Regions from separate parts of the Actinocrispum sp. NPDC049592 genome, predicted to be linked through region 1. Evidence: riboswitches for the same ligand, from Rfam matches in the RefSeq annotation. Region 1 holds a riboswitch; the other holds the start of a gene.

Region 1 (4,208 bases):
GTCCCAGATGTGCAGCAGCCCGGACCGCACCTCGTCCTCCGAACGCCACGCCAACTCGTTGGCCAGCATGACATCCGCGACCGACAGGCCGTTGAGCAAGCAGTGGTCCAGCAGCTCGGCGCCGGTGCGGAACGGGTAGGTCACGACCGTCGTGTCCGGCACGATCCGGAGTTCACCGGTGGCCTCGGCGTCGACGACGAACCCGCCGCCGACCGAGTAGTACATGTGCGAGGCCAGCTCGGCCCCGGAGGCGTCCAAAGCCGCGAACCGCATGCCGTTGGGGTGCGCGGGCAACGACTTCCGCCGGTGCATCACCAGGTCGTCGTCCTCGACGAAGGTGATCTCGTGCTCCCCCATCAGCCGGAGCCGCCGGGAGGCCCGGATCGCGGCCACGCGAGGCGCGACCGTGTCGGTGTCGATGTCCTCCGGCCGTTCACCCTCCAGCCCGAGGATGACCGCCGCCGGGCTGCCGTGCCCGTACCCGGTGGCGCCCAGCGAACCGAACAACTCGGCCTTCACCGAAGCGGTCTCCGAAACAACTCCGGAGGCCGCGAGCCCCGAAGCGAAGGTGCGCGCGGCCCGCATCGGGCCGACGGTGTGCGAGCTCGACGGCCCGATCCCCACGCTAAACAGGTCGAACACACTGATGGTCATGACAGCCCCGGGTAGAGCGGGAATTTGCCGGCCAGCGCCTGCACGCGGGCACGGGCCGGTTCGATGTCCTGACCGGTGAGTACCTCGGCGATCACGTCCGAAACCTCCGTGAACTCCTGCGCGCCGAAGCCGCGCGTGGCCAGCGCGGCGGTGCCGATCCGCAGGCCCGAGGTGACCATCGGCGGCCGCGGGTCGAACGGCACGGCGTTGCGGTTGACCGTGATGCCGACGCTGTGCAGCAGGTCCTCGGCCTGCTGTCCGTCCAGTGTGGACTCTCGAAGGTCGACGAGCACGAGGTGGACATCGGTGCCGCCGGTGAGCACCTTGATGCCCGGCAGGCCGTTGAGCCGGGCCGCGAGGATCTGCGCGCCTTCCAGCGTCCGGCGCTGCCGGTCGGCGAACTCCGGGCTCGCGGCGATCCTGAACGCCACCGCCTTGGCCGCGATCACGTGCTCCAGCGGGCCGCCCTGCTGACCGGGGAACACCGACGAGTTGATCTTCTTGGCCAGCTCCTGGCGGGACAGGATCACCCCGCCGCGCGGGCCGCCGAGGGTCTTGTGCGTGGTCGTGGTGACGATGTCGGCGAACGGCACCGGGTTCGGGTGCAGCCCGGCCGCCACCAGGCCGGCGAAGTGCGCCATGTCGACCATCAGGTACGCGTCGACCGCGGACGCGATCCGGCGGAACTCGGCGAAGTCGAGCTGCCGCGGATACGCCGACCAGCCCGCGATGATCAACCGGGGCTTGTGCTCGACCGCCAGCCGCTCCACCTCGGCCATGTCGACCAGGCCGGTCTCGGCCGACACGTGGTAGGCGACGACGTTGAACAGCCGGCCGGAGAAGTTGATCCGCATGCCGTGCGTGAGGTGCCCGCCGTGCGCGAGGTCGAGGCCGAGGATGGTGTCGCCGGGGTTGAGCAGGGCGAGCATCGCGGCCGCGTTGGCCTGGGCGCCGGAGTGCGGCTGGACGTTCGCGTGCTCGGCGCCGAACAGCTCCTTGACCCGGTCGATCGCCAGCTGCTCGACCACGTCGACGTGCTCACAGCCGCCGTAGTAGCGGCGGCCGGGATAGCCCTCGGCGTACTTGTTGGTGAGCACCGATCCCTGCGCCTCGATCACCGACACCGGCGCGAAGTTCTCCGAGGCGATCATCTCCAGCGTGCCGCGCTGGCGGTCCAGCTCGGCGGCGACGGCCTTGGCCACCTCGGGGTCCACTGTGGACAAAGATTGATCGAACATATGGGAGCTCCTCCAGTTCGGGTACGGAACTCCCCCTCTGTCGTGGTACCTGAGAGCTTCGCCGCGGACGCGGCTTGCACCGTTGGTGAGGTCCCGGACGGACCTGCTTTCCAGAGTGGCCTGGCCGGGGCGGTAGCTGGACCTGAGAGATTGCGGGGAGGTTTGCTCCTTCGGTGCTCCTTGCGGAGACTCTCCCGCCTCGGCTCGTGACGGCGCCATATTCAGTTGCCGTCAAACTACGCTGCCGACCAGGCGGGAGTCCACCTCGGGGATGACGTTCCACAGCTGGACGCGCCATGCGGAACACCTTCGATACCGTCGGGCCGTGCCTGGTGACCGTCCGTTCCTCGCCCGCCGGCCGCAGCTGTGGGAGCTGGTCGCGTTCGACTCGGCCGTCGCGGCCGCGATGACCGTCGCGCACCTGACTTTCCTGGACATCGTCGACGCCCAGCCGTCCTACAGCGGCCCGCTCTGGTTCGGCTGGGTCGTCGCGATCCTGTCCGCGGCGCCGCTGGCCGTGCGGCGGCTCTGGCCGGTGCCGAGTTACGTCGTGGTGCTCACCTTCTCGTTCGCCGCGAACGTCGTGAACGCCCTGCGTGAACCATGGATACCGGCTGTATGCATCTTGTATACGCTGTGTGTGCTGAACCGCCGCCCGGTGCCCGCGCTCGCCGCCGGTCTGGCCGCGTCAGCAGCGGCGAGCCTGATCAACGGGCTGAGTACGCAGTCGTGGCGCGATCCGGTCGGGTACTTCCTGTTCGTGGCCGCGATCATGCTCGCCGGGTGGACCATGGGCCGGGCCGTGCAGGCCCGTCGCGACTACGCGTCCCGCCTGGTCAACGACGAACGCCTGCGGATCGCCCGCGAACTGCACGACATCATGGCGCACAGCATGAGCCTGATCGCGGTGAAGGCGGGCATCGCCAACCACGTCGCCGACCAGCGCCCCGAAGAGGCCCGTGACGCGCTGCGGATCATCGAGGCGACCAGCCGGGCCACCCTCAACGACATGCGGCGGATGCTCGGCGTGCTGCGATCCGAGACCGCCGACCTGGCTCCGGCGCCGAGCCTCAGGAACCTCCCTGAGCTGGTCGAACGCGCCCAGGCGGCGGGCGTGGACGTGACCTTGGACGTCACCGCGGCGGAGATCCCCGAGGCTTTGGGACTGTCGGTCTACCGGATCGTCCAGGAGGCGCTGACCAACGTGGTCAAGCACGCGGGCCCGGTGACCTGCACGGTCCGGGTCGTGGTCGAGGATGGCGAGGTCCGGGTGGACGTGACCGACACCGGACCGGGTGGGACGCCGGGGACCGGGCATGGCCTGGTGGGGATGAGGGAGCGCGTGACGATGTACGGGGGCAGTTTCGCGGCCGGGCCGCGGCCCGAGGGCGGGTTCGCCGTGTCGGCCCGGATGCCCGTGTCATGACCATCCGGGTGGTCGTCGCCGATGATCAGGCGCTGGTGCGGGGCAGTTTCCGGGTGTTGGTCGACACCGCGCCCGGGCTGGCCACGGTCGGTGAGGCGGGCAACGGGATCGAGGCGATCGCCGTCGCCCTGGCCGAACGACCGGACCTGGTGCTGATGGACGTCCGGATGCCGGAGATGGACGGGATCGAGGCCACCCGGCGGATCTGCGCGGAGATCCCGGAGACGCGCGTGCTCATGCTGACCACGTTCGACCTTGACCAGTACGTGTACTCGGCGCTGCGGGCGGGTGCGAGCGGGTTCCTGCTCAAGGACACCCCGCCCGCGGACCTGCTGGCCGCGATCCGGGTGGTGGCCGCCGGGGAGAGCCTGCTGGCGCCGAGCGTGACCCGGCGGCTGATCGCCGAGTTCACCAGCCGGCCGGAACCGTCCGCGCCGATGGCCCGCGAGCTGGCCGGGGTGACCGAACGCGAACGCGAGGTCCTCGCCCTGGTCGCCCGCGGCCTGTCGAACGCCGAGATCGCCGAGCACCTGCACGTCGGCCTGGCGACGGTGAAGACGCACGTGAGTCGTTTGCTGGCGAAACTGCAGGCCCGGGACCGCGCCCAGCTGGTGATCGTCGCCTACGAGACGGCCGTTGTGCGGCCACGGGACTGACCCGCGATCTCCCTCACCTTCGGGCATTTCCGGCGAGATCCGTGCGTTAATGCTGCTGTGACTACGAATCCCGCGCCCGTCCGGATCCGCCGGGACGCCCCGGCCAGGTTCACGGCCATCAACGGCCGTGGCGCCGAGATCAGGATCGGCCGCTCCCAGGACGGTGCCGACTTCTCCCCGGTCGAGCTGCTAATGGCGGCCCTGGGCGCCTGTGCGGGCCTGTCGGCCGACCAC
Region 2 (4,208 bases), on a different contig from region 1:
GGAGGAGAGCTCAGGTGAGCACGAACGACGGACCCGGCGTTCCGCCGGAGCAGTCTCCGGAGCGGACCTCCGTCTTCCGGGCCGACTTCCTCGCCGATGTCGAACGCGGCGAGGCGCCTGCCCAGCCGGAGCCGCCCGTCGCCGGGATCGACGCGCTGCCGGCCGGATCGGCCCTACTCGTGGTGAAGCGTGGGCCCAACGCGGGCTCCCGGTTCCTGCTGGACCGGGACACCACCAGCGCGGGCCGCCACCCGGACAGCGACATCTTCCTCGACGACGTCACGGTCTCCCGCCGGCACGCGGAGTTCCGCCGCGAGGGCGGCGACTTCGTGGTGATCGACGTGGGCAGCCTGAACGGCACCTACGTCAACCGCGAGCCGGTCGACCAGGCCGTGCTGGCCGGCGGCGACGAGGTTCAGATCGGCAAGTTCCGGCTGGTGTTCCTGACCGGCAGCCAGGCGTAACAGAGGGCGGATATGCACTGGGTGACCTGCGGGGGTCGCCCGGTGTGGATCGGCCCGCAGTTGGCCACCGCGGACCGGGGTGCACACTCCGGTCCGCGGTCTTGCTTTGCCCGCCGGACCGCAAAACCCTTAGGGGAGAACGAAATCGCGAACACGGCAGGTTCGTGCCGGGCGATTTCGTGCCCGCGTGGTGACTCGGCGTCGCACCAGGCCGCTGACGAGCCATTACGCGTTTCGCCCGCCCGGCCCATACTTTCGCGCCGGTTTCGTTCCGGGCACGTACCGCTTGCGTGAAATAGGGTGTGACGTGCACATGGTGGGCCGATCGTGATCGATCTGGTTGCATGGGATGTCAAGCGTGAGGCCCGGATGGCGGGTAGCGTCAAAGATGACGATGCGCGATCCTCAAGGCAGCGGGGGTCGTCGCGGTTCGAGCGTGCTCCAGGGAGGCGATGGCCGATGAGCGAGATGCGCGTCGTTGGCGTGCGGGTCGAGCTGCCCGCAAACCAGCCGATCTTGTTGCTGCGCGAGACCGAGGGCGAACGTTACCTGCCGATCTGGATCGGCTCGGTCGAGGCGACCGCCATAGCGTTGGAACAGCAGGGAGTCCGGCCCGCGCGGCCGCTGACCCACGACCTGCTCAAGGACGTCATCGCGGCGCTGGGCCGTGAGCTGGAACAGGTCCGCATCACCGACCTGCGCGAGGGCACGTTCTTCGCCGAGCTGGTGTTCGACGGGGACATCCGGGTGTCGGCCAGGCCGAGCGACTCGGTGGCGCTGGCGCTGCGGATCGGGGTGCCGATCCACGCGGAGGACTCCGTGCTGGCCGAGGCGGGCCTGATCATCCCCGACGAGCAGGAGGACGAGGTGGAGAAGTTCCGCGAGTTCCTCGACTCGGTGTCGCCGGAGGATTTTAGGGGAGCGGACACCTGACCGCACGCCGCAGGTCGTCCGCTGAACAGGTTTCAAACCTTCGAGTGGTGTGTACCACGTCACCCGCTCTCCGCGCGTCGCGTTGACCGGGGTGCCCTCCCGTCCTACCGTCAATGAAGAGCCAACGACGACGATCCACCTGAGTAAGGGCGGATCGGCGTCGGATGCTCATGACCCCGGCTGGGCCCGCTCTGGGGGCGGGCGCCGGGAACGATGGGAGGCAGGCGTGATGGTGGAGCATCGGCCCGAGAGTCCGCTCGGCGGCGTGGACGCCGGAGAACAGGGCGAGCTGTTCCCGGATGCCTCACTGCCGGACGAACTGGTCGGCTACCGTGGTCCCGCCGCGTGCCAGATCGCGGGCATAACCTACCGGCAGCTGGACTACTGGGCGCGCACCGGGTTGGTCGCCCCGTCCATCCGCACGGCCCAGGGATCGGGCAGCCAGCGGCTGTACTCGTTCAAGGACATCCTGGTGTTGAAGGTGGTCAAGCGCCTGTTGGACACCGGGGTGTCGCTGCAGAACATAAGGGTCGCCGTGGATCACCTGCGCCGCCGGGGCGTGCGTGACCTCGCGAAGATCACCCTGTTCAGCGATGGGACGACCGTCTACGAGTGCTCCTCGCCCGAGGAGGTCGTGGACCTGCTGCAAGGCGGCCAGGGCGTGTTCGGGATCGCGGTCAGCGGCGCCATGCGCGAGATCAGCGGCACCATCCACGAGTTCCCCGCCGAGCGGGCCGACGGTGCCGAGCTGATCCCGCATGACGACGAGCTGTCCGCCAGGCGACGCGCGCGCAGCGTGAGTTGAACCCCAGATGATCTGCGGTTGACCGGTCGCGCGGTATCCTCTGCGGGTAGTCGCTGATCTCACGCGGGAGAGACCGGTTCTCCGGCGCCGAAGGAGCAATTCCTCCCCGGAACCTCTCAGGCACAAGGGACCGCATGAGGGAGACGCCTCTGGAAAGCGGGCCGCGAGGCCCCGCCGACGGTGAAAGCCCGCATTGGCGCGGGTGAAACTCTCAGGCGCCCGCGTGGCATGGACAGAGGGGGAGGGCTGACGCACCTTGCCCGCACCCCGCCCGGAGGCCGAGATGACTGCCGAGATGTCACTGGACCGGATGTCCCTCGCCGCGCTTGAGCACGGCACGCCGTTCACCGACCGGCACATCGGGCCGCGCCCCGAGCAGCTGACCCGGATCCTCGAGGCGATCGGCGCCGCCGAGCTGGACGACCTGGCCGAGCGCGCGGTGCCCGCGTCGATCCGCGAGACGAACCTGGCGATGCACCTGCCGCCGGCCGCCACCGAGACCGAGGCGCTGGCCGAGCTGCGGGCGCTCGCGGCGCGTAACCGGCCGATGACGCAGATGATCGGCCTCGGCTACTACGGCACCCAGACCCCGCCGGTGATCCTGCGCAACGTGCTGGAGAGCCCGGCCTGGTACACGGCGTACACGCCCTACCAGCCGGAGATCTCGCAGGGCAGGCTCGAGGCGCTGCTGAACTTCCAGACCATGGTGGCCGACCTCACGGGCGTGCCGGTCGCCAACGCGTCCATGCTCGACGAGGCCACCGCGGCCGCCGAGGCGATGACCCTGGTGCGGCGCGGTGGGAAGTCGCGCTCGGCCCGGTTCGTGATCGACGCCGACACGTTCCCGCAGACCATCGCGGTCATCGAGACCCGCGCGGAGCCGCTGGGCATCGAGGTCGTCGTCGCCGACCTGACCCACGGCCTGCCCGAGGGTGACTTCTTCGGGGTGCTGCTGTCCTACCCGGGTGGTTCGGGTGTCGTGCGGGACCACTCGCAGCTGATCGCCGAGGCGCACTCGCGGGGTGCCCAGGTCGTCGTGGCGGCGGACCTGCTGTCGCTGACGCTGCTGCGGTCGCCGGGTGAGATCGGCGCGGACGTCGTGGTCGGTACGACCCAGCGGTTCGGTGTGCCGATGGGCTTCGGCGGCCCGCACGCCGGGTACATGGCCGTGCGCAAGGGTTTGGAGCGCCAGCTGCCCGGCCGGCTGGTGGGGGTGAGCACCGACGCGGACGGCTCGATGGCCTACCGGCTCGCGCTGCAGACCCGTGAGCAGCACATCCGCCGCGAGAAGGCGACCAGCAACATCTGCACCGCGCAGGTCCTGCTCGCGGTCGTCGCGTCGATGTACGCGGTCTACCACGGTCCCGCGGGCCTCAAGCAGATCGCCGCGCGGGCCCACCGGATGGCCGTCGTGCTGGCCGCCGGTCTGCGGGCCGGCGGCGTCGAGGTCGTGCACGACCAGTTCTTCGACACGCTGCGGGTGCGCGTTCCGGGCCGGGCCTCGGACATCGTGCGGGCGGCGCGGGACCTGGACGTCAACCTCTGGCAGGTGGACGGCGACCACATCTCGATCTCCTGCGACGAGACCACCACCCGCGCACACCTTTCCCTGGTGTGGGAGGCGTTCGGGCTCACGGCGGACGCGGACGCGCTCGATCTGTCCACTTCGGACGTCATCCCGGCGCAGCTGCACCGCACGTCGGAGTACCTGACGCACCCGGTGTTCCACACGCACCGCTCGGAGACCGCGCTGCTGCGCTACCTGCGGGCGTTGTCGGACAAGGACGTCGCGCTGGACCGGAGCATGATCCCGTTGGGGTCGTGCACGATGAAGCTCAACGCCACCGCGGAGATGGAGCCGATCACCTGGCCGGAGTTCTCCTCGCTGCACCCGTTCGCGCCGGCCGAGGACGCCGCCGGGCTGCTGAAGATCGTCACCGACCTGGAGGACTGGCTCGCCCAGATCACCGGCTACCACGCGGTTTCCCTGCAGCCCAACGCGGGCA

Evidence for each region. A riboswitch is a leader RNA that binds a small molecule or an ion and turns the genes downstream of it on or off. The one in region 1 is predicted to bind glycine.
Region 2: it holds a riboswitch for glycine, as region 1 does, so the genes downstream of both, gcvP (aminomethyl-transferring glycine dehydrogenase) here and glyA (serine hydroxymethyltransferase) in region 1, are expected to answer to the same signal.

Annotation. Positions count from the first base shown of each region.
Region 1 covers NZ_JBFAPA010000026.1:27,869-32,076, reverse strand. The annotation lists gene AB0J95_RS46080 (L-serine ammonia-lyase) at 1-654, opposite strand, end outside; gene glyA (serine hydroxymethyltransferase) at 651-1,892, opposite strand; glycine riboswitch at 2,013-2,099, opposite strand; gene AB0J95_RS46070 (histidine kinase) at 2,218-3,318, shown strand; gene AB0J95_RS46065 (response regulator transcription factor) at 3,315-3,974, shown strand; gene AB0J95_RS46060 (OsmC family protein) at 4,032-4,208, shown strand, end outside.
Region 2 covers NZ_JBFAPA010000016.1:20,276-24,483, reverse strand. The annotation lists gene garA (glycogen accumulation regulator GarA) at 15-464, shown strand; gene AB0J95_RS33635 (bifunctional nuclease family protein) at 924-1,397, shown strand; gene AB0J95_RS33630 (MerR family transcriptional regulator) at 1,627-2,202, shown strand; glycine riboswitch at 2,257-2,345, shown strand; gene gcvP (aminomethyl-transferring glycine dehydrogenase) at 2,498-4,208, shown strand, end outside.